2 linked regions of the Methylocaldum szegediense genome follow. The protein of the gene in region 1 binds, or shares a complex with, the protein of each later gene. Links are inferred from orthologs where the notes say so. Each region holds a gene or a part of one and is shown in the gene's direction. Other genes may lie near its edges.

Region 1 (11,718 bases):
TTCTTGAATGAATTCACGGGGAATTTTGCCGGCCATCGTTTACACCGGCAGCTCAGTTCATGCTTCGCCGTTCCCAAAATAAAGTTAAACCTCCGTGCTTCAACGGCTCAACAGGCTTTTAACCCGCGCGCTTACCGCCGCCATGTCGGCTCGGCCTTGCATTTTCGGCTTCAGGATAGCCATCACCTTCCCCATATCGCCGATTCCGGAAGCACCAGATTCCGCCAAAGCCTCGTTAATCAGAGACTCCACTTCCGCCTCGCTCAACGCTTGAGGCAAATAATCCTGAATAATACCGAGTTCCGCTTGTTCCGCAGCCACCAAATCGTCGCGCCCAGCGGACTGAAATTGCGCAATGGATTCACGCCGTTGCTTGGCCATCTTATCTAGAACGGCGAGGATCTGAGCATCATCTAGCTGAGTACGCTCGTCCACTTCGCGCTGCTTGATGGCGGCCATTATAAGCCGGATGACGCCTAGTCTGTCCTTTTCCCCAGCCTTCATGGCCGCTTTCATATCGGCCTGGAGACGGTCTTTCAACGCGCTCATGATAGATAGCGACCATCAGGTCTGCGGACGCCCTTTACGCAAATTCTGCAGAGCAAACCGTTCACGGGAAAGCTTCTTGAGATGCCGCTTAACTGCCGCAGCCGCTTTGCGCTTACGTTCCTCGGTCGGTTTCTCGTAGAATTCGCGGCGGCGAACTTCAGAAAGAATACCGGCCTTCTCGCAGGCACGTTTAAAACGACGGATAGCAATTTCAAAGGGCTCGTTTTCTCTCAGCTTGATCGACGGCATGTAGCTTCCCAAAAATTGAAACCAAAACAAATAAAATTCCCACAGCGGAATTACTCCGCCAACTGAAAAGCTCTAATTATACTTCTAGAGAGCTCCAGATAAAAGCCAATTTGTATGCACATACTCGGCATTGAAACGTCCTGCGATGAAACAGGCGTAGCGATCTATCACACTCAAAAGGGGCTCTTGGCTCATCGTCTGTACAGCCAGATAAGAACCCATGCGGAATACGGAGGCGTAGTACCCGAACTGGCATCCCGCGACCATATCAAGAAACTGGTGCCGCTGATCCGGCAAGTGATTGCAGACGCCAACATCTCCAAGCGGCAAATCGACGGCGTCGCTTACACGGCTGGTCCGGGACTGGTCGGCGCGCTGCTGGTTGGGGCGGCTGTCGCTCGCAGCTTGGCGTGGACCTTGGGCGTCCCGTCCATCGGCGTCCATCACATGGAAGGCCATTTGCTTGCACCCTTGATGGAACCAGATCCGCCCCGATTTCCCTTCGTTGCTCTCCTCGTTTCCGGGGGACATACCCAGTTGATCGAAGTAGAAGGCATAGGCCATTACCGCATCCTGGGAGAATCCCTGGACGATGCCGCCGGGGAAGCCTTTGACAAGACCGCCAAGATGCTCGACCTCGGCTATCCGGGAGGTCCCGCGATCGCGGAATTGGCTGAGGAAGGCGACGTCCAACGGTTCGAGTTCCCCCGCCCCATGACCGACCGACCGGGCCTCGATTTCAGCTTCAGCGGCCTGAAAACGCACACCTTGCTTACATTCGCCTCAACGGCCAAGACGCGACAGGACAAGGCTGATATTGCCAAGGCGTTCCAGGAAGCCGTCGTCGATACATTGGTGATCAAATGCCGACGGGCACTCAAGAAAACCAGGCTTACCCGCTTGGTGGTCGCAGGCGGCGTCAGCGCGAATCGATCCATGCGCGACAAACTTCGACGCATGGCTCGAGAAGAAAGCTTCCAGGTTTATTTCCCGCGGCTCGAATTTTGCGGCGACAATGGCGCCATGATCGCGTTTGCCGGCTGCCAGAGACTGCTCGCCGGACAGACTGAACCGCCCGAAATCAGCGCGTTTCCGCGTTGGCCGTTGAGCACATTGGCGCCGATCACGCTAGAGCAAGACTCGGCGGCCCGAGAATCTTAGATCTCGAAAAACCGCGTGAGCGAACGGTCCCGCGCCCAGTCCGATGGCTTAGGCAAACGAGCCAGGGAGGTCTGAAAAATCAGCAGTAAAGCCCAAACTATTCAGGCTTTGCGCCCGATCCGAGCCTCCTGCCCCTGAAGCAAGCGCTCGATGTTTCCGCGATGGCGCCAAATGAGAAACAGAGCCATCACGCCTGCCGCTCCAGTCAACTGCTCGGAACCGGTCAAGAACCAAACGTAGAATGGCGTTAGAACGGACGCAACCAAAGCCGCAAGCGACGAAATGCGCGAGACAAACGCAACGATAATCCAAGTCGCTAAAGCAGCCAGCCCAGCCGCCCACGCAAAGCCCAAGAGCACCCCGAGAGCGGTGGCAACGCCCTTGCCGCCCTTAAATTGGAAAAACACCGGGTAAAGGTGCCCGAAAAATGCAGCCAGCCCAACCAAAGCCATGCTGATCGCGTCAGCATCAAAAGCCTTGGCCAACAAGACCGGAACCAATCCCTTGCCGGCATCCCCTAACAAGGTAATCGCGGCCGCTTTCTTGCCGCCCAGTCGCAGCACATTGGTCGCACCCGGATTTTTCGAGCCTTGCTCGCGCGGGTCAGGGAGATGGAACAATCGACTCACGATCACCGCACTGGACAGTGAGCCCAGGAGATATGCCAAAGGAACTAAAAACCACACTGCCATGCGCTTAAAATGTATTCCGGTTGCTAGTTTTGTAATTTTTGTGATACCAATTCGCGACTTTGCGAAAACCGGTCGGATTGACGATGGACATTATATTTCTACGCGGTCTAGAGATCGAGACGGTGATCGGCATCTACGATTGGGAGCGAAAAATCAAGCAGACTGTCCTAATCGACTTGGAAATGGGTACCGATATCCGTAAAGCTGCGGCCTCGGACGATATCAAACACACACTGGATTACAAAGCGGTTTCAAAACGCATCATTTCTTTCGTAGAGGAAAGCGATTTTTACCTCGTGGAAACTCTAGCCGAGAAGATCGCTCAAATCGTTATCGATGAGTTCAAGGTGCCCTGGCTCAGGTTAACGCTCAACAAAAAAGGGGCAATCCGTAAAGCCAGCGACGTGGGAATCATTATCGAACGAGGTGAAAAACAAAAATATGCCTGATGTTTTCCTCAGCATCGGCAGCAATATCGAAAGAGAAAAGCACATCGCTTCCGCCTTGAAAGAGTTGGAAGAGCGGGTAGGCCCATTGACTGTCTCGAGCGTTTACGAAAGTGAAGCGGTCGGCTTCGAGGGCTCCAGCTTTTACAACTTAGTGGTGGCATTCTCCACCGAGCGCCCGGTATCCGAGATCGTGACGATGCTGAGCGAGATCGAAAGCCACCATGGGCGTACACGGGACTGCAAGAAATTCTCTTCGCGCACGCTCGATCTCGATTTGATCCTATATGGCGACCAGGTACTCCAAGAAGGCAAGCTTGCACTACCACGCGATGACATCACCCGCTATGCCTTCGTATTGGAACCGCTTGCCGAAATCACACCCAATCGAAAACACCCCATACTTGGCGAGAGTTACGCTGAACTGTGGGCCAAATTCGATAAAACCGGCGTAAAGCAGCGGCGGCTCGGCTCAGTTTCGGATATCAGCTAAACAGACTCCTACCGCCATCCACCGCCAGTATCTGGCCGGTAACATAAGGCGCATTCGCGACCAGGAATACGACCGCTTTCGCGATATCGGACGCTTCGCCAGCGCGTTTCATGGGTATACGGGTCAGAATGTCGGCTTTTTTCGTGGAATCCATATCGTGCTCGGGCCACAGAATAGCACCGGGCGCGACGCCGTTAACCCGGATATCCGGCGCCAACTCTTTCGCGAGGGCACGGGTCATCGCCGCCAGCCCGGCTTTCGCGACGCAGTAAACGGTGTAGTTCTCGAGCGGACGATCGGCATGGATGTCACCGATATTGACGATACAACCCTTACGTTCTCTCAAATAAGGTGCCGCCGTTTGGACCAGAAAAAACGGCGCTTTCAGATTGCTGCCCAGAAGGTCGTTCCATTGATCCTCCGTCACCGTCCCCAACGGGGTGGGATAGAACGCCGACGCGTTATTCACCAAGACGTCTAGACCGCCCCAAACGGCCGCCGCCCGCTGGACGAAATCATTCAGCCCGCCTGTCTCCCGCAAATCGGCCTGCAGCAAGTGGACCGAATCCTCGCGCACGGCGTTAAGCTCTCTGCACAAAGCCTCGGCGTCAGCCGCGGACCGATGGTAATGCAGCACGATATGGTATCCGGCCGCATGTAGCCGACGTACAATTTCCGCACCGATACGGCGTGCCGCGCCGGTAACGAGCGCCGATTTCGTCATATCACCCCTCACAATTCCAACAGCCTCTACACGTGATTGCTCTCAAATTGGGCGAACCACTGCCCCGCCCCCAGCGGCGAGGTAGGATCGTAATACAAGGACAGCAGTTTCAGGTGCCCGAACGGCCCCAATTCCGGACCCGGCAGCAACGTACGGAAGACCTCTCCGCCCATCAGTTGATGAGTGATCGTCTGAAACAGACGTGCAAGACGCCCTTCACGGACCATCGTGTCCAACATGTGAGGCCCGGCGATCAGGTAAATGGTTCGGTAGCCGAGTTCGCCCAGCCGACGCGTCAGCACGTCACCCTCCACCATTCTCCCCTTCCCCGCGAGAATGATGTCGTATCCTTGCCTGCGCCAATAGTCCAGCTTCGCAGGATCCGCCTGTTCTCCTGTGGCGATGTAACAAGCCTGACCATGTTCTCGGATGGACGGCGGCATCGGGAAGTCCAGACTGGCGCTCGCGACGACGATCGCCGGTTGAGGAACCAGCCCTTGCGCCTCGCGCCACTCTGCAAGGTCGCGGGTCGTATCGGTCAGACCGATTTGAAGAATGTTTCCCAGACGTTTCTCCGCCAGCGAACGGAGATAGCCACCGTGCGTGATCAGGCAATCCGCTTGGCACTCCAGCTCCAGAAACAATCGAAAGTCATTCGGCGTGGTCAGGCTTTTCGGAAGGTAGGTCTGTCCGCTCGAATCCTCCAACGCAATTCGTCCATCCAGGCTGGTGAGGAAATTGGCGTACACGAAAGGCTTTTCGGGCGTGCCCAGCCGGTGCAGATTCAGTCTGAGATAAAGCCCTTCTAATGCTACCTCCTCAAAAGGGGGAGGAAACAAACGAAATATGGTCTTGGCCATTCGATAAAGATGTGCCCACTGAAAAAACGATTTTCGCATGTTCACGTCCGAACATGGGGATATCCTCCTATCGAATTCAAAATTACAGTCAACGGCTCCCTCCGTTTTCGAAAAGACTGGCCGACCGGATACGCTTGAAGATAGCCACCTCGGTGATCACTTGGATGCGAGATCCCACGCCACGGATTTAAGCTGGTCGAGGAGGATTGATATGCTAAAATGCCGCGAAATTTACCATAGGCAGTATGATTCGAGCCGGCATCTCGCGGCTTTTATTTTATAGACGGCTCCCGAACTACCGGGAGGCTTGGGGCGGTGGTCGCAATTTCCATCGTGTCGGCCCAGACAAAGATTTCTTAGCTTGAGCTTGGGAAGGAAAAAATACGTATGAAAGTAGATCTTATGTTGGCGAAGGCGTTGAAGTTCGTCGTCTTCGTACTATTTACATTCATGACCCTCGTTTACTTCGGGGTTATGCTGCTATTGCCACTGGACATTCTGACGCAGATTATCCGCATTTTCCACGGCATCGGCTTGCCGACCGTGCTCGCCGCCGGGCTTGGCATCGGCGCCTTGGGTTACATAGGCTATCTTGTCTCTCGGATGCCCGAACTTTACAAACTAGTCGTCGATATCGGTGTGCAATTGATCTCATTCGGATACAGCCAAATTCAGCGCTTCGACCCACTCATTGATTCCGGAAAACAGACCGAGACCGCCTAGTAACGTCGCGATCGTTAGATCATTCCCTTAATCTCTCAACGAGCAATCAACCGATATTTGAGCCTGACCCAAACCCCGCTACGCGGGGTTTTTACTTTTTGGGTTCCGATGATGTAACCTACAGAGTTGCCTGCTGAACATCTCTCTCATACCATACCACCCGTTTCTACCCTATGTCCCGATTCGATAAACACTCCTTGCTGTCCGACTGGCGGCAGCGCGCCTTAAGCTTTGAGCAGGAAATCGGAAAGGCTGTGATCGGTCTCGATCATGCCATTCATCAAATCACTCTGGCAGTGTTCTCCCGCGGCCACGTTATGCTGGAAGGCGATGTCGGCGTCGGTAAAACCACCTTGCTGCGAGCCGTCGCGCGCGGATTGGGCGGCGCTTATGAGCGTATCGAGGGCACGATCGATCTAATGCCGAACGATCTCGTCTATCACACTTATATTAATGAAGTTGGCAAACCGCAGGTCGATCCCGGCCCTATTCTCAAACATGGCGAGCAGCTTTCCGTATTTTTCTTCAACGAGGTGAACCGTGCCCGCCCTCAGGTCCATTCCTTGCTGTTGCGGATCATGGCCGAGCGCAGCATCAGCGCTTTCAACCGGGAGTACTTTTTCCCGTATCTCCAAGTGTTCGCCGACCGCAACCGGGTCGAAAAGGAAGAAACCTTCGAAATTCCTTCGGCGGCGCGCGACCGTTTCCTGATGGAACTGCATATCGAGACGCCGCAAGACCCCGCTTTGCGACGCGCTTTGATGTTCGATCCGCGCTTTCACGACACCGATAGGCTCATCGAGGGCGTACAGCCGGGCGTTCTGCCCTATCGAGACATCGTGGATATCGCCCGCGTCATTCAAGCCGAGATCAAAGCGAGCGACGCGCTGCAGCAATATGCGCTCGACCTTTGGCAGGCGACCCGGACTCCCCAGGATTATGGGATCAAGATAGACGGCGTGGACATGCGGCAATTGATCCTGGCGGGTGCCAGCCCCAGAGGAATGAGCATGATGATGCGGGCAGCCCGTGTCTCGGCTTGGCTCAACGATCGGACCGCTCTAATTCCGGAGGACATCCGTCAGGTCTTCGTGGATACCACAGCCCACCGGGTTTTCTTCAACCCGGTTTATGAGCTTCGCCGTACTGACCTGGTCGGTGAACTGATGAACGGTATTTTGCAACGCGTCGCAGCACCTTGATTCCCGAGTTTCATTACCAAGTCAGTTGGCGCTCGCCCGGCATACTTCCAGGCCACCACCGCGGCACACAGCACGGCACCAGCCACGAGTTCGCCGGTTATGCGCTCTTGACGGCCCATCCGGACCCACGAAGCCTGGACATACGCGCCACACTGCACGACCCCTTCGGCCAGCTCATGGTTCGAACCTTTCGCCAAAGAAGCGCGATTCCCGTTTATGTTATCGCTGACCTTTCGGCGTCCATGGGGTTTCGGGGTACCACATCGAAAACCCGACTGTTGGCCGAATTCACCGCGTCGGTGGCTTATTCCGCTTATCGCACCGGCGATCTTTTCGGCTTTATCGCTTGTGACAGCGCGATACGCTGGGACTTGTTCCTGCCGCTGCGTTGGCACAAAGGAGCCGCCGCCGAACTGCTGGAGACCTTGGGAAATTTTTACCCGCGAGGTCGGTCTTCTGATGGACTGAATGAAGTTGCACCGCATCTTGGGAAACAAAAAGCCTTGGTCTTTCTTGTTTCGGATTTTCATTTCTCATTCGACCGTCTCGACACCGTGCTCGACTCACTAGTGCGTCACGACGTGGTTCCGGTGGTTTTGTGGGACAGCGCCGAATTCGATCGGCTTCCGTCATGGGGGCTGATTTATTTGAAAGATCCCGAAACCGGCATCCGGCGGCGATTATTCATGCGCCCGGCGCTGCGCGAAAAGATCCGGGCTTCATTCGAACAACGCCGCGACGATCTGGAACGGATCTGCGCGCTGCACGGCCGAGAACCGTTCTTCCTGAAAGACCGTTTCGACCCGGATGACCTCACCCGTTATTTTTATCGAGCCTAAGCGATGCGGCCCCTGTTTAAACTGATTTTAAGCTTGAGTCCGGTGCTTCTGTGGCTACCGATACTCGCCTACGCCGCCGGGTCCACACCCCGCATCGAATCCCTCACGCTGCGCGATTTCGGTTATGTCATCGGGGACCCGGTCGACTACGACGTTCTTGTCACCGTGCCTGACGGCTATGACTTGGAAACCGAATATCTGCCCGTGCCCGGGCCACTCAACGAGTGGCTGGACATCCGCGCCGTCAATTGGACCAAGGTTGACACGCAAGACGAGACACAATATCGGCTACGGCTGACGTATCAAATATTTAAAGGCGTACGACAGCCGGAAAAACTGACCATCCCTGCGCTGCCGATCCGCTTTCGGGGCCGTGCGCCGCTGGAAGTGCAGACACAGCCCTGGAATATTGCAATCGCTCCGATCATTCCGACCGATATCTCGGACGAGAACGTCAAGATCCGCGAGTCCGCCGGTCCCGAACCGCTTCCGATCGGTCCCCATCCCCTGAGATTTACCGCTTATCTCGCCGGAGCCCTAGTCGTGCTCGCCATCCTCGCCCGCCGCTACGGCTGGCTGCCGTTCTTTGCAAAGACAACACCGCCGTTCGCACGCGCCTTGCGAGATATTAGGAAACTCAATCGTAAACGAGGCGACGCTGAAGCGTACCGGACCGCGGTCAGGCTTTTGCATCGAGCCTTGGACGATACCGCCGGATTTCGTCTGTTTGCCGGGGAATTGGAGAGCTTCCTCGCGGCACATCCCGCCTTCAATGAACTTCGTGACGAGTTGAATCATTTCTTCGCTCTGTCCCGGCGTATCTTTTACACCGCCCCGGATGCACCCATCCCGGCGGATTCGCCGCTGGAACGGCTTGAAACGCTGTGCCGTCGCTGCATCGCTGCCGAACGGAGGAGCGCTTGAACATCGAGTTCTCGGCGCCATGGGCCTTACTGCTCGGTTTCGCCGCTCTCATTCCTTTGCTTGGACGCGGACAGCCGGCGATTTCTTACTCGTCTATATCGATACTCCCGAGCGATCCGCTATCGACCCTATTCGACCGCGTGCTGCGCTTCAGCGCCGCGGCGGCGGCTCTCAGTCTCAGTCTGGGCATCGCCGGCCCCTATTTGAGCGAGCGCTGGGTGGAAAGAGTCGGGACTGGAGCGCATATCGTATTGCTGCTAGACCGGAGTAGCAGCATGAACGAGGATTTTTCCGGCCAGTATATGGGCGGCCGCGCGCAGGAGACCAAAGGGGCCGTAGCCCGCAAGCTGCTGGCCGAATTTGTCAATCGGCGGGAACACGATCTGTTCGCCATGATCGATTTTTCGGCCGCGCCGATTTACGTGATGCCTTTCACGCAAGATAAGCAGGCCGTATTGGCCGCTATCGAGGCAACCAGCGGCCGCGGCCACGGCGCAACCAACATCGCTCCGGGACTTGCGATGGCACTCGACTTCTACAGCGGAAAACCGTTTACGGGTTCTCGGATCATATTGCTGGTTTCGGACGGAGCCGCGCAGATCGAAGAGGAAACCAGCGACCAGCTCAGACAGTGGTTTCAGGAAACGCAAGCAACCCTTTACTGGATTTATCTCCGTAACCCAAGAAGCGGACGCCTTTCGGAGAAACCAGCCAATCCCAACGAAAGCACGACGCCCGAATATCTTCTCCATGAATATTTCCAGAGTCTCGGCGTACCGTATCGGGCTTTCGAGGCGGAAAACCCGGAGGCGCTACAGCATGCGATCGCGGAGGTCGAACGATTGGAAAATCTTCCTTTGCATTATCTCGAAAAGCTACCGCGCCAGGATGTCTCCAGCTACTGCTACGGGGCAGCTCTCGTATTTTTGGCGCTACTGCTCGGTGCCAAGTTCCTGGAGGTAAGATCATGGCCAGCCTGATACACGTTTGGCGCTCGCCAGCAACGATCTGGGGCGTTCTAGCCATACTGCTAGCCGGAATCGTTTACGAAGGCCACGCCATTTTCCGTATTGCCCGCCACAACGGTCTAATCGCAGAACCGGAACGGATAGAGGTCGACGAGAAAACACCCTCGCCGCTGTTGTTCGCCAAAGCCCACCAACTCGAACGATCGGGCGCGACCCTGGAAGCCATGCAGCTTTATACCGGCATTCTCGGTCAAGGGGACGAACATTTTCGCGAGTGGGTTCATTACAACCTTGGAACACTGTATCTGCGGGAAGCGGCTGAGCTCTGGAACGCCAAGGGCGTTCTGGAGTACGTTCGCGTCAACACGCTGGTCGCTCTAGCGAAGGAACAGTTGCAGGAGGCTCTCAGGCTGAACCCGAACAACTTGGACGCCCGCATTAATCTTGAATATGCTCATCGGATTACGCCTCCGGCCAGGGAGCGGGAGCAAGCGAATTGGCAGGGTGCGAAATCCAGCGTGTTTGCAACCGTACCCACGATTCCGGGCGGCGCGCCGTGAAGATGCGGTTGTTTTGTCGGGACTGGCGCGCGACGACGCTGCTCGTAGCCGCCGTACTCGTCGCATGGACCTTTGCCGAGCCGAAACTCCCTTTGCCACAGCAGGTTTACCGCTACGCGTTCGTGGTCGACGTAACCCAGAGCATGAACGTGCGCGATTATCATGTCGATAACATGCCGCCGGACCGGCTCAATTTCGCTAAGGAATCGATCCGTCAAGCGGTACGTGAACTGCCTTGCGGTTCTGAAGTCGGCCTCGGAATTTTTACGACTCGGAGCGTTCAACTACTGTTCGAACCCATTGAGGTTTGCGAACACCTGCCCGTGATCGACGACGTGCTCGCCCATATCGATTGGCGTATGGCCTGGGCGGCCAACAGCTTTATAGAGCAAGGGATTTATGCGGCGATCCGGGACATCAAGAAACGCGATCCCAGCGTTCGGCTCGCGTTCTTCACCGACGGCCAGGAAGCACCACCGCAGACCATACGCCCGAATTTTTTTGAAAAGCCCGGGGAAATTGCGGGTCTCATCGTGGGCGTGGGCGGCCTGCAACCAACCACTGTCCCGAAATACGATCGTGAAAACCGGCTCATCGGTTATTGGGAAAATACCGATATCGCGCAAATACCGGAATCCACCACCGCATACCAAACGACGGAGGCTGCCCCCCGCCTTCCGCATGAGGGCTATTACCTTTCCTGGCTGGATGAAAACCATCTGCGTGAACTGAGCGCAACAACAGGACTCCGCTACCATCGTCTGGAAACACCGCAAGCTCTCATGGAGGCATTGCGCGCGCCGGAATTCGCTGAACGCCGGACCACCTGGACCGACATTCGATGGTTGCTGGGGCTTGCGGCACTCTTGCTGTTCGCTTCGGTCTACCTAGTGGCTGGTGATGAAAGTTCAAAGAGGGTTTGAACCGTGTCTATTGGAAAAATCCTTATCTTCGTCGGTATCGGCTTGTTTCTGCTCGGACTGATCCTGTCGTACGCTCCAGGAATTTTCAGCTGGTTCGGGAAACTGCCCGGTGATATCCGGATTCAAGACGAAAACAAGTACATCTTCATCCCCATTACCTCCATGATCATCATCAGCCTCGTGCTGACACTGGTGATCAATTTGTTCTTTCGTCGCTAGGCCGCCGGAACCGATAACCAGGCTATCGCCACCGTCACATTCATCCACTCGACTGCATTCCCAAGCTTCTACAGACAATAGGACCTTTCGTTTTTTTGCGTAAAGCTCTACCGGCCTTCCTTTCCTCGGCCCCAAGCCTTAATCGAAATTTCATGTTGGGCCACTTGAAAACTAAGTTGCCGTCAC
Region 2 (11,783 bases), 2.3 Mb from region 1 along the record:
CTAGATCGACGATCGCGAGATCGAACGGATATTCGCTACCCATGAAGACCGCTTCCTTGCCGTCGGCGGCAGTGTCCACGGCATAGCCCAGGGCCTGTAGGCGAGATTTGAGCTGGGCGCGTAATTCGGCTTCGTCTTCCACAATTAACAGGCGCATGAGAATCGTTCCGAAGAGGGTTGTTCAAACGGTTTCAGCGGCCAAACCCCATGATGTAAACGAATCGCTCCAGGCGCGACTTCCGAACCCTCATCCTCGGGCATCGACGTGGAAAATCTTCACCCGGCCGTCCGGCAACAGCACTTTGATGCGATAGGTGACACCGCCGCCGTTTCGGACGGTATCGGCCGCGAGGATACGGCCACCGGTTTCACGTCGGATACGCTGGATGGCCTGGTCAAGGCTGATGCCGGGCCGGGCCTGTGGCTGGCGCGCGATGAAAGGCGTGACCGGAGCGTCCCGCCCGAACGGTGGCTGTGGATAGGCGGGAGATGCCGCCAGCAGCAGGCAGCCCAGGATTGCGGAAGAAAAGCGTTTGTTTCTCACGCGGCTCGATGCGAGTGGGGCGTTTCCGAGAAGCAAGCCGGGTGGCGAAACGCCGCCCGGCTCTTGAGTAGGCGCAGAATATCACTCTCCGTTCCATAGCGACAACGGACGCTACCGAGTCACCGAGCAACGAGGTAGCGCCTGGACTCAGTGTGCGATCTCATGTCCCAATACCGCTCCGGCCACTGAACCCGCGATGATGGCTCCATGATTGCCGTATCCAACCTGTTCTCCGACCAGGCCGCCGAGCACGCCGCCCGCGACGATCGGCAAGGCTCCGGCTAAACCGCTGCCGCGACCGTAATAGGCGGGATAATGGTTGTGGTAGACCACCCGAGGCGGATGGTAATGATGTACTACCCGCGGCGGACGGTAATGGCGCGGCGCAGGCGCGTGGTAATGGTGAATCACTTTGGGGCCATGATGATGGTGGTGGCCATGGTGGTGATGGTGATGATGATGCCCGTGGCCCCCATGGCGGCCTCCAGCTTCGGCGCCGGAAGCGAAAGCGAATAGGCCGGTAGCGAATACGGCAATCATCATTTTATACAGTGGTCTCATGACTTGATCCCCCGTTCAAACACTTAAAACTGGCGCCGGAACCAAACCCGTGATGTTTGCCGGCAGGATGAAGATAGTCCTTCGTCCCTGAATGCACGCTGAACAGGATGGTAAGCCTCGACCGAACGGGATCCCGAGCCGAATCAGGCAATCAGCTTCAGCCCCGGCGGAAGCGCCTCGCCGAAGAGGCGTTTTTCATCGGCCTCGGTAAGTTCTTTCACTTCGGACACCATGGCGATCCACGACTCCGGCGCTTTGCCGGCTTTCAGCCGTTCAATGATTTCTGATCGAAGCATCGGGTCGATATCTCGTTCCCGGTCGCCGCTGAGCCTCGCGATGAGAGCCGCGGCAAAGCCCGCGTGAGGCTCTTTCTTGAAGTCGTAGTTCAGGATTCGGTCCAGCCATTCCTCGGCAACGGCGCGGGGAACCACATTGTGTGCACTGCCGTGGAACGGTACGCGCGCCCCGACGCGGCCGAGCGCCCACCAGCTTTCGGTGGGTTCGCCGGGCTTGGCCAGGCGCTGCAGCAGCCAATTTCCGAGGTCGATCTTCTTGGACACCGGCAGCCGTTCCAGCACGGCCGCAAGTCTCACCATGTCCTCGTAACTGCGCTTCTTGCTAAGGGCGGGAAGATTGCCGCGCCGGGCAGTCTCGGGGTTGATGAAGTCGGCCAGGTCCTCGAATATCGAAAGCTGTGCCTCTTCGTTCAGGCCGCCGGCAAGCCGCCGCCAGCAGGTCCACCACTCGGCCCAATTTTGGATTTCGTTGACGAACTGTAAACCTTGCCGGTAGACGGCGAAGACCTGTTCTACCCGCCAGTCGTCCAGGGGATAGCCGAACCCCGGACGGAGGCAGTACCCTGTCAGGCTGAACCACAGGCGCTCGTGTTCGGCGGATCGCCGCCGGTGCGGCAGCCCTTCCAGCAAAGCGCTGAACAGATCGCGCAATAAGGCGGTCTCCCAGCCGGCTCGGGGGCCTAGAATCTTTTCAAGTTCCGAACGCAGCCCCTTAACAAGCTTGGTATCGGCAGCCTTTGATTTTTTGCCGAAAACCAGTCGGATTTTCTCCACGGCCTGATCAACGCGCGGATGTCGGTGAGCTTCGGGCAAGACCGCTTGCGGGGCGGCCTGCCGCAATTGAAATTCGATCTTCCAGCGCCGTTCGGTATCGTCGGCCGCGACACAATGCAAATCGAGCGTACCGATCTCGGTTAGGGCAGCGACAATACGGACGGCTTGCTCGGTTCGGCCTTGCGCGCTTTCCCGGTCCAGAATCGCGGCAAGCGGCGGCAAGCGGACGAAACGATCGTCGTCGATTTCGGTCAGCTCACCCGCCTCAAAGCGTCGGTCTTCGCTGGATGATGCCAGATTGAAGCGTACCGGTTGTCCGAGCCTGAGCAGGAAACTGCGGTCGGTCAACACGATCTCGCGGCCTTCCTCGGTTCCCCGCGGCAGAATGCAGACACCCTTGGGCGTTTCGTTGGGACCCGTTTCCACCATCAGAAAGTAGCTTCGGGCCGAGCCGCCGCCGATGCGCTGAACCGCATGGCCACGCCTCGCGAGCCCGTAGGCTACCGCGCCGTAGGCCACAGCCAAATCGGGACGTTCGTTCTTTAGCAGAACCGGGCGTCGGTGTCCCCATGAGGTCAGGAGGTCTACCACACGTTCGGCCAAGGCCGAGCTGCGGAATAAGCCGCCATTGAGCAGCACGGCATCCGGGACCGGCTCGGCGGCCTCTGCGCCGAGCGCTTCACGTGCCGCTTCGGAGTGTTGTGTGAGAAAAGCGGCCAGGTGTTTGCTGATCGCGGGATCGGCGGCATAGGGCAGACCGAATTCGACCACGCCGATTCGTTTTCGATCGGGATGGTCGGCGAGACCGGTCATCGGCAGGAAGCCGTCGAGCGCGACGTCGCGGACCTCGTCTCGGGTCAGTTCGACCGAGCGTGCGCCGCCAATGAGCCGGGCTCCGGCGCCGAGCAGCGTTACGGTCACAGATTCCGGTGGGTCGGGCGCGAGCAGCCGTTCTTTGGCCAGCCGGCATTGTTCGACCAACTGGAAAAGTTCGGCCGCGGACAGCTTGCGGTCTTCACCCACCAGCCGGCGTTCTGCGAGATGCGCCAGGGTCAGGTCGATGTTGTCGCCGCCCAGCATCAAATGATGGCCGACCGCGATCCGGGTGAGCTTAGGTTCTTCCCCGCCCGGCTCCACCTTGATCAGAGTCAAGTCGGTTGTGCCGCCACCGACGTCGCAGACCAAGAGCAGGCGGACGTCGCCGAGTTCCTCGCGCAAAGAGGCGCGGTGATTCCAGAGCCAGTCGTAGCAGGCTGCCTGCGGTTCTTCGAGCAGGCGCACGTTAGGAAGTCCGGCCAGCCGGGACGCTTCCAGCGTCAAAGTGCGCGCGGCCTCGTCGAAGGAGGCGGGCACGGTGACCACGATTTCCTGATTTTCCAGCGTCGCTTCCGGATGGCGGTAATTCCAGGCCGAGCGCACATGGCGGAGATAACTCGCGCTGGCCTCGACCGGAGAGATCTTCGGAATTTCCTCGGGAGCGCCCCAGGGCAGAATGGGCGCAGTGCGGTCCGCGCTGGCATGGGACAGCCAGCTCTTGGCGCTGGTCACGAAACGGCCCTGGGTTTTCGCGCCCAAGGCGCGTGCCAGCTTGCCGATGACTGGACGGTAACCAGATGGCGTTTCGGACGATGGCCAGGGCAGGCCTGCGTCCGCTTCGGTCAATTCCTCCAAGGAGGCGTGATAGCGGACCGAGGGCAGGAGCGGTTCGGCCGCGACTTCGCCCGGTGCGACCAACTGATCGATGTGAAAAAGCCGGATCTCGGCACGTGCGGCTTTGACGAGATCGGCATAGGCCACCACGGTGTGGGTCGTGCCGAGGTCGATGCCGACGAGATAACGAGGCGTCTGGCTGGGTTTTTCGGGCATGGGTCGGGGAGGTGTCCGCAGGGGTATGTCCCCTGCGGTTCGAAGGGTTATTAACCGAATGGCCAAAAGCCTTTCTTGGACGATGTTTCGTTGCCGGAGGTTTGCGCTGCGCTTTCTTCCACGGCGGTTTCGGGCTCGTCCTCGCTCGCAGCGGCTGAAACATCGCCCAGGATCGGTTCCTCCGGCGCGACATTCTCATCCGATGGCAAGGGTTTCTCGCCCGCACGGACGTCGAATTCGACATTCCAACGCTTTTCGCCGTCCTTCTCGACCGCTTCCAACTGCAGCGTGCCGACCTCGGTCACACGGGCCGCCAGATGGACCGGGACGATATCGCCGGTCTGGTGCTCCCCGGCCGGCAAAGTGACTTCGATTTCGTCGAGTTCTTCCAACTCGTCCTCCGACCAGTAGTCGAGGCGCGTCCCGACCACGTCGTCGCGGCGGACGGTGGATGCGAAGAAGCGGAAACGTACCGGCTCGCCGACGACCAATCCGAACTCGTAGGGCGGCAGATCCGCCTCGGTCCCTTCCTCCATGCCGAACGGTGCGATGCACAAGGCCTCGATCGGCGGCGGGAAGCCCGGTACGGCAGGCATGGCGCTCTCGACGCCCACGTAATAAGCGGCGGCAGTGCCTCCACGGATGCGGACGCCGCGACCCTTGCGGACATAGCCGTAATACGCGGCGCCGCGCGACACGGCCAGATCCAAATCGGCGCCGTGCAGCAGCCGTGCATGGGGCGCGCCGTCGGCCTCGAGCCAGCTGTTCAGCACCTCGAGCAGGCGATTTTCGAGTGCGGGCGATTTGAACACGCCGCCGTTGAGGAGCAGCGCAGTGGGATGCAGGAAGCGTGCATCAGCAGGAAGGTCGAATCCCTGCAATTCGCCGGTCGCGCCGATCTGTCGGCTCAAGAAGGCGGCGAGATGGCAGGTGATCCGCGCATCCTTGGCATAGGGAAGGCCGAGCGTCGTCAAGCCGGTGCGAGCCTGAACGGCCGGGCGGTCGCTGATCTGTACCCGCGGAAAGAAGCCTTCGACTAGGGTCCGCTCGACTTCGCTGCGCGTCAAGCTGGTGCGCAGGGTACCGCCGATGAGCGACGAACCGCGGCTGGGCACGACCACTGCGACTTCATCCGTTTCCGTATCGGACAGCAAGGATTCCTTGGCGTCCCGGCAACTGTGCATGAGCGCCTGGATCTGCCACGGCTCAAGCCGTTTGCCTTCGGCCTCGAGCTTCATTTTGAGGACATAAGCCAGCGCCAGGTCCATGTTGTCCCCGCCGAGGAGAATGTGATCGCCGATGGCGACGCGGTTGAGGACCAGATTGCCTTCCTCCTCGGTCACCGCGATCAACGACAGGTCGGTGGTGCCACCGCCCACATCCACGACGAGAATGATGTCGCCCGGTTTTACTTGCTCACGCCATTTTCCGTCGCTGGATTGGATCCAGCTATATAGCGCCGACTGCGGTTCTTCGAGCAGAATCGCCTGGCGTAGGCCGACGGCGTGGGCGGCCTCCACTGTAAGCTCCCGTGCGGCAGGATCGAAAGACGCCGGCACCGTGATCACCAGATCCTGCTCGCTCAAAGGCGCGTCGGGATAGCGGGCGTTCCAGGCGTCGCGCATGTGACGGAGGTATGCGATAGATGCCTGAAGCGGCGAGACCCGCTTGACCTCTTCGGGAGACTGGATCGGCAGGATAGGCGCGCGGCAGTCGACGCCGGAGTGAGATAGCCAGCTCTTGGCGCTCGACACCAGGCGTATGGGGGTCTTGCTGCCGAGTTGCCTGGCCAGCTCGCCGACGATGGCTTCCGGATGTTCGTCCCAGGGCAAGACAATGTCGCCGGGCGCAAGCTCGGCTTCGTGGGCTTGATAAAGAAAAGAAGGCAGTTGTTTTTTTTCTCCGATCGTGCCGGGGGACGTCAGTTGCGGAATATCCAAGACCTCGATCGGCGCTTTTTCGCCGTCGCACCGGCTGAGATCGACATAGGATACGACGCTGTTGGTCGTGCCGAGGTCGATGCCTACGGAATACTGGGGCTCACTCACAATTCTACCTCTGCTTGGGCGATGATACGTACGTCATGTCCTTCGGCGACCTTGGGCAGTCTGACGGCAGTGGCGCGCCAGCCGCGGTGTATCAAGGTGCCGGTAAAGGGCGGCTCACCGACGATGTTGCCGGTAGGCCTGATGCTCGCGGCGTCGAAGCCTTTCGGCAGGGTGATGCGCGAGTTCTCCTGCTCTTTGCGCACCGGTTCGAGCTCGAAATGTTGGCTCAGTACCCTGCGACACCCTTCATGCACGACGCGGGCTGCCGCACCGATCTCGGCGTCGGAATAGGCTGCGATGTTTTCCTGTACGAAATCGACGAAACGGGCTTCTTTCTGCAAGAGCCCGAGAAGCTGCAGGGCCGCGTCGGGAGTGGCTTCTTTGACAACGACGGGCTCGGGACGTTCCAGTTTTTTTGGTTCCGGTGGCTTGGGTGCTTCCGGGACGGGGGTGGGAGCCACCTCGACGCGAGCCGGCTCGGCTGCGGGTTTTCCGCGTCGCAACAGGGCGATGACGGCTACCGACAGCAGCAGGATCTGAAGAATCAGCAGAATGACCACCAGAACCGCAAGCCCGATGTGGACGGCGTCAAACGTGGTGGGTATGAGTGTTGGGTCGAATTGCATTCGGTTCCTCTTTATTCGTTGGATGATATTCTCTGAAACCACGTGTCGCCGCGACACGCAAGGGCGGCTGCGTGGATGATGCAACCGACCGGCCGAGAATACGAGCTCGAGATAGTCGCGTTACGGCTGCCTGGTCGCCGTTTGGGCGGCCTGGGTAGCCATGAACGTGCGCAAGATCTGACGCGCGACCTGGGTACGACGAGCGCGCATGTAGCGTTCGGAGATCGCGGCCGGGACCTTTTCGCTGTCGAACGCGGCTTTCACTTGCGAGAGCTTGTCTTCGCAGGTTTTCAGGACACTGTCGGTGATCGCTCGCGAATCCACCGGCTCGCCGATATGCGCCCGAGCCTCGGTGTTGACGCAGCCTTGATAGGCGACCAAAGCCAGGTTGACCTTCTCCAGGGTCTGGTCGGAAAGCGTAGTGCCACGCCATTCGTCCTCGGCGAGAGCCGGCGGCAAGGCCGAAACAAGGATTCCGGCAATCAGCGCACGGGGAAAAAGTCTCATAACCTGTGACTCCTGTGTTCGTCGAATGACCATTATCCGTTCGATTCTACGCGATGTTGAGGATCGGCGGAACGGAAAACGGCGCGCGGGAGTCCTTTCCCTCCGGAAAATCGTCACGCAGGAGAGTTCCGGTGGAGCACGGTTTCGTGTTTCAAAAGGGCCCAGCGAACATGTTCCCTAATCAGGGGTGACGGATCGTCCATCCGGGATGCCAAGGTTTCGAGGATTTCGATGGATGGGGGCGCGTTGCCCAAAGCCACCGCGATATTTCTGATCCAGCATTCGTAACCGATGCGGCGTATGGCGGAACCTTCGGTTTTTTGCAGGAACGTCGCTTCGTCCCAGCGGAAAAGTTCGATCAGACCGGCGGTATCTAGGCCGTGACGTGGCAGGAAATCCGTTTCCTCCGTCAGGCGCGCGTAGCGGTTCCACGGACAGACGAGCTGGCAATCGTCGCAGCCATAGATTCGGTTACCCATAGCGGCGCGGAATTCTTCGGGAATCGGCCCGCGCAGCTCGATGGTCAGGTAGGAAATGCAGCGCCTTGCATCCAGGCGATATGGCGCGACGATGGCTCGGGTTGGGCAGATGTCGATGCAGGCCGTGCAGCTTCCACAGTGGTCGCTTGTTTCGGAGTCGACAGGCAAGGGGAGATCGGTATAGATCTCTCCCAGGAAAAACATCGAGCCCGCGTGGCGGTTGACGAGATTCGTGTGCTTGCCGATCCAGCCGAGGCCGGCTTTGGCGGCGAGGGCTTTTTCCAGCACCGGCGCGCTGTCCACGAAGACACGGTAACCGAAAGGGCCGACTTCGGCCGCCACGCGCTCGGCCAGTCGCTGCAAGCGTTTGCGCAGCACCTTGTGATAATCGCGGCCGAGGGCGTAGCGGGAGATGAACGCGGCGCCGGGCTCTTCCAGCCGTTCCCGGACCGCGGTCCTCTCCTCGGGCAGATAATCCATGCGCACGCTGATGACCCTTAGCGTACCTGGGACGAGCTCGTCCGGACGGCTGCGCTTGGTTCCGTGTCGTTCCATGTAATCCATTTCCCCGTGAAACCCGTGTTTCAGCCAGTCCTCAAGCCGCTTTTCGGCTGCGGACAGGTCGGTATCGGTGATGCCGACTTGCTGAAAACCGAGCTCTCGGCCCCAGGTCTTGATTTTCGCGGCGAGCGCGGAGTAATCGGGAGCGGACGAAGTCACAGAAGTGTGGAGACGGTACGGCGTTTAAGCCAGAATGTAAACGGAGCAAGCGTAGTTTAGATACAGCTTACTGGGTTATGAGCGAACGATACAGCCGAAGTTTCCCGAGAGACCTTTATCGCGCCGAAGACGTGCGCGCGATGGATCGTTATGCGATCGAGACAGTCGGCATCCCCGGCATCGAATTGATGCGCCGCGCCGGCGCGTCAGCCTTTGCCGCTTTGCGCCAACGCTGGCCGGAAGCGCGCACGCTGTCGGCCATTTGCGGCAGCGGCAACAACGGGGGAGATGCCTATGTGGTCGCCCGCTTGGCCCACGACGCAGGCATGGATGTGCGGGTCTATCCGGTTGCGCCGCCAACGAATTTGAAGGGCGATGCGCTGACCGCTTACCAGGATTATCGGGCAGCGGGCGGCGAGACATTGGATTTTATTCCGGCCGATTTCGAGGGCGCGGAAGTCCTGGTCGACGGGATTTTCGGAACGGGCCTGGATCGGGAGGTCGGCGGGTACTACGCGGATGTGATCAAGGCCATCAACCGGTTTTCCGGTCACGTGGTGGCACTGGACATTCCCTCCGGACTCCATGCGGATACCGGCTCCGCGCTGGGTGTCGCCGTCAAAGCCGATTTGACCGTGACTTTCATCGGTCTCAAGCAGGGCCTCTTTACCGGCGAAGGTCCGGAATACGCCGGCGAGATCGTATTCTCCGACCTCGATACGCCGCCGGAAGTGCGATATTCCGTCAAGCCTTCGGCCATGCTGCTGCCTCCATGGGAGCGAGGTTTGCCGGCGCGTCCACGCCATGCTCACAAAGGCCATTTCGGTCACGTGCTAGTGGTGGGGGGCGATAGCGGCTATAGCGGAGCCGCCCGTATGGCTGCCGAGGCCGCGGCTCGGGTCGGCGCGGGTTTGGTCAGCATCGCCACGCGGAAATCTCATGCGGATTTGCTCAACCTGACCCGTCCGGAGCTGATGTGCCACGGCGTCGAAACCATCGATGACCTGCGTGCGCCTTTAGAACGCGCCACAGTCGTCGCTATCGGCCCAGGGCTCGGACGTTCGGAATGGGCCAAGATGCTGCTCGACGCGGTTTTGAATACCGATTTGCCGATCGTGGTGGATGCCGACGCGCTGAATCTTCTGGCGGAAAGTACCCGAACCCGGGACAATTGGGTTTTGACGCCACATCCTGGAGAGGCGGCGAGGCTGCTCGGCGCGACATCTCAGGAAATACAAAAAGACCGGTTCGATGCTGTTCTGAAACTTCAGACGAAGTTCGGCGGCGTGATCGTATTGAAAGGCGCCGGGAGTTTGGTCTGCGGCCCGGATCGATTGCCTCGTGTCTGCACCGCTGGAAACCCCGGCATGGCCAGCGGCGGCATGGGCGATGTGTTGACCGGCGTCATCGCGGGACTCCTGGCACAAAGACTAGATCTTTTCGATGCCGCATCCCTGGGGGTGCAATTGCATGCCGCGGCTGGGGACGAGGCCGCAAAAGGCGGGGAGCGGGGACTCCTGGCCTGCGATTTGATGGATCCGTTGCGCCGGTTGATCAATTTATGAGGGTGATGCTTAAGGACGAGGCGGAAACGCTTGCATTGGCCGAGCGCGTCCATAGTGCCCTGCCATCGGGGGCTCTCGTCTTTCTCCATGGAAACCTCGGTGCCGGTAAGACCACCTTTGTGCGAGGCTGGCTCCGGGCTGCAGGCTTTTCGGGGCCGGTGAAGAGCCCGACTTTCACGCTGGTCGAAGAGTACCCGTTCGAGGACCGGATCGTTTACCACTTTGATCTGTACCGGCTGAACGACCCGGAAGAACTGGAATGGACGGGCTTCCGGGATTATCTTCGGGCGGACGCCGTTTGTTTCGTAGAATGGCCGGAGCGTGGCGCGGGCCTTTTGCCCCGGGCCGACCTTGAGATCCGTCTGGAAATATCGGGTACTGGGCGCATCGCGGAGATATCGGCCGGTACCGACCGCGGCGCAGCGGCGCTAGCCCGGCTGCACGCCGAATAGCCTTTTCTTGCGGTTTTCAGCAGCTCGGACTATGTTTGCCCAGAGCTTTCACGCTGGGCAGTTTTATTCATCAGAACATTTCCCTGATCCGACTCGAAGCGGCGGAGCTGAACGCTCGTCCTTCATGGAGACAAGCTCGGAGGAAGGGACGCCGGCGAGGATTGAAACAAAACGAGCACACGAACCATGGAAAAAAAAACGTTGATCACATGGTTGGCACTCACATTCTGCGGCTACGCGCCTTTGCTTCTGGGCGCGCCGGTACAGATGAACGCCGTGAAATTCGAAGCCGCCGCGCAGAAGTCGCGTCTGATTTTCGATTTCTCGGCGGCGCCGAAATATCGCATTTCCCGGACAAGCAAGCCGAATCAGCTGCAAATCGATTTCGAAAAGATTTCCGTGTTTGGAAAGCTGGGGCAGCCGCCGGCTTCCCATTCCCTGATCGTGAAGCTCATTCCCATCGAGGGCAAAGCCAAGGATAGTCCGAGGATTTTGCTTGATCTCAAACGTCCGGCGGACTACAAGGCTTATGTCACCCCAGTCAAGGGAAGTGTCCGTTTGGTACTCGAACTGACCCCTGCGGCCGCCAAGACAGGAAAAAAAGCGGCTTCCGCGGTGCCGGTAAATTCAGCAAAACCGAAAGGCGCCTCGGCGCCACCAAAAGCGGTCGCAAAGCCGTCTTCCGTCAAGTCCGCAAGCTCGGCGGGCCCAGCGAGGCCTGTCCGTTTGTTGAAGCCAGCGCCGGACAAGGTGCGGGTGGTTGTCATCGATGCCGGTCACGGCGGCAAGGACACCGGGGCCATAGGTCCAAACGGAACTTATGAGAAAGACGTGGTGTTGGCGATCGCGCGCAAGCTTGAACGGCTGATCCGGGCCGAGCCAGGCATGCGGGCGGTCATGGTGCGCAACGGTGACCAGTTCGTCGATCTGCGCGAGCGGGCGGAACGCGCGCGCAAAGCAAAGGCCGATCTGTTCATTTCCTTGCACGCGGACGCTTATGTCAGCAACGACGTAAAGGGATCTTCCGTGTTCACCCTTTCGGAACATGGCGCATCCAGTGAAGCCGCGCGTTGGCTGGCGGACCGGGAAAACGCCGCCTTAGTGGGCGGCGTTCAGCTGAAGGGTAAGGACAAGATCCTAGCCTCGGTGCTGCTGGATCTGTCGCAATCGGCGACGCTCGAAGCCAGCAATCGCGCGGCTGCAAAGATATTGGGAGAACTGAAAAAGGATTTCCATCTTCACCATCGCGATGTGCAAAAAGCGGGATTTGTGGTGCTCAAGTCGCCTGACGTACCCTCGGTACTGATCGAGACGGCATTCATTTCCAATCCCGATGAGGAGCGCA

The links.
Region 2: the proteins of tsaD (region 1) and tsaE are in contact, whole or in part, in a crystal structure (PDB 6N9A), measured with the Thermotoga maritima proteins. The link is inferred for Methylocaldum szegediense from one-to-one orthologs. Residues at the interface, in WP_004082750.1 of Thermotoga maritima: Cys10, Asp11, Arg49, His50, Leu82, Gly84, Gly135, Gly136, Glu154, Thr155, Leu156, Asp157, Asp158, Ser159, Glu162, Asp165, Lys166, Arg169, Leu170, Tyr175, Lys213, Thr214, Leu217, Tyr218, Gln221, Arg222, Asn324; in WP_004082108.1 of Thermotoga maritima: Leu37, Gly38, Lys46, Lys57, Val59, Lys60, Ser61, Thr63, Phe64, Thr65, Leu66, Met67, Val69, Pro71, Tyr82, Arg83, Leu84, Asp86, Asp88, Phe89, Asp93, Ile128, Asp130, Glu131, Arg134.

The regions. Positions count from the first base shown.
Region 1 is NZ_OX458333.1:4,152,512-4,164,229, reverse strand. What follows is about bases 1-2,935. They hold tsaD (tRNA (adenosine(37)-N6)-threonylcarbamoyltransferase complex transferase subunit TsaD), read left to right. Parts: upstream 1-912; coding sequence 913-1,959; downstream 1,960-2,935. Other genes in these bases: folB (dihydroneopterin aldolase), read left to right, coding at 2,735-2,935; plsY (glycerol-3-phosphate 1-O-acyltransferase PlsY), read right to left, coding at 2,061-2,651; rpsU (30S ribosomal protein S21), read right to left, coding at 565-798; QEN43_RS18100 (GatB/YqeY domain-containing protein), read right to left, coding at 100-549; dnaG (DNA primase), read right to left, coding at 1-36. Outside these bases: more of folB, read left to right, coding at 2,936-3,100; folK (2-amino-4-hydroxy-6-hydroxymethyldihydropteridine diphosphokinase), read left to right, coding at 3,093-3,590; QEN43_RS18070 (pteridine reductase), read right to left, coding at 3,583-4,314; QEN43_RS18065 (RibD family protein), read right to left, coding at 4,341-5,213; QEN43_RS18060 (hypothetical protein), read left to right, coding at 5,562-5,897; QEN43_RS18055 (AAA family ATPase), read left to right, coding at 6,071-7,099; QEN43_RS18050 (DUF58 domain-containing protein), read left to right, coding at 7,096-7,938; QEN43_RS18045 (hypothetical protein), read left to right, coding at 7,942-8,862; QEN43_RS18040 (vWA domain-containing protein), read left to right, coding at 8,859-9,842; QEN43_RS18035 (tetratricopeptide repeat protein), read left to right, coding at 9,830-10,390; QEN43_RS18030 (VWA domain-containing protein), read left to right, coding at 10,393-11,313; QEN43_RS18025 (DUF2905 domain-containing protein), read left to right, coding at 11,317-11,532.
Region 2 is NZ_OX458333.1:1,823,820-1,835,602, reverse strand. Bases 8,711-11,710 are described here. They hold tsaE (tRNA (adenosine(37)-N6)-threonylcarbamoyltransferase complex ATPase subunit type 1 TsaE), read left to right. Parts: upstream 8,711-9,982; coding sequence 9,983-10,438; downstream 10,439-11,710. Other genes in these bases: QEN43_RS07800 (N-acetylmuramoyl-L-alanine amidase), read left to right, coding at 10,625-11,710; QEN43_RS07810 (bifunctional ADP-dependent NAD(P)H-hydrate dehydratase/NAD(P)H-hydrate epimerase), read left to right, coding at 8,711-9,986. Outside these bases: QEN43_RS07850 (response regulator transcription factor), read right to left, coding at 1-157; QEN43_RS07845 (PepSY domain-containing protein), read right to left, coding at 248-544; QEN43_RS07840 (hypothetical protein), read right to left, coding at 692-1,105; QEN43_RS07835 (Hsp70 family protein), read right to left, coding at 1,249-4,041; QEN43_RS07830 (Hsp70 family protein), read right to left, coding at 4,092-6,089; QEN43_RS07825 (DUF2760 domain-containing protein), read right to left, coding at 6,086-6,715; QEN43_RS07820 (hypothetical protein), read right to left, coding at 6,836-7,222; tRNA epoxyqueuosine(34) reductase QueG, read right to left, coding at 7,336-8,421; more of QEN43_RS07810, read left to right, coding at 8,499-8,710; more of QEN43_RS07800, read left to right, coding at 11,711-11,783. UniProt on the Escherichia coli protein: Required for the formation of a threonylcarbamoyl group on adenosine at position 37 (t(6)A37) in tRNAs that read codons beginning with adenine.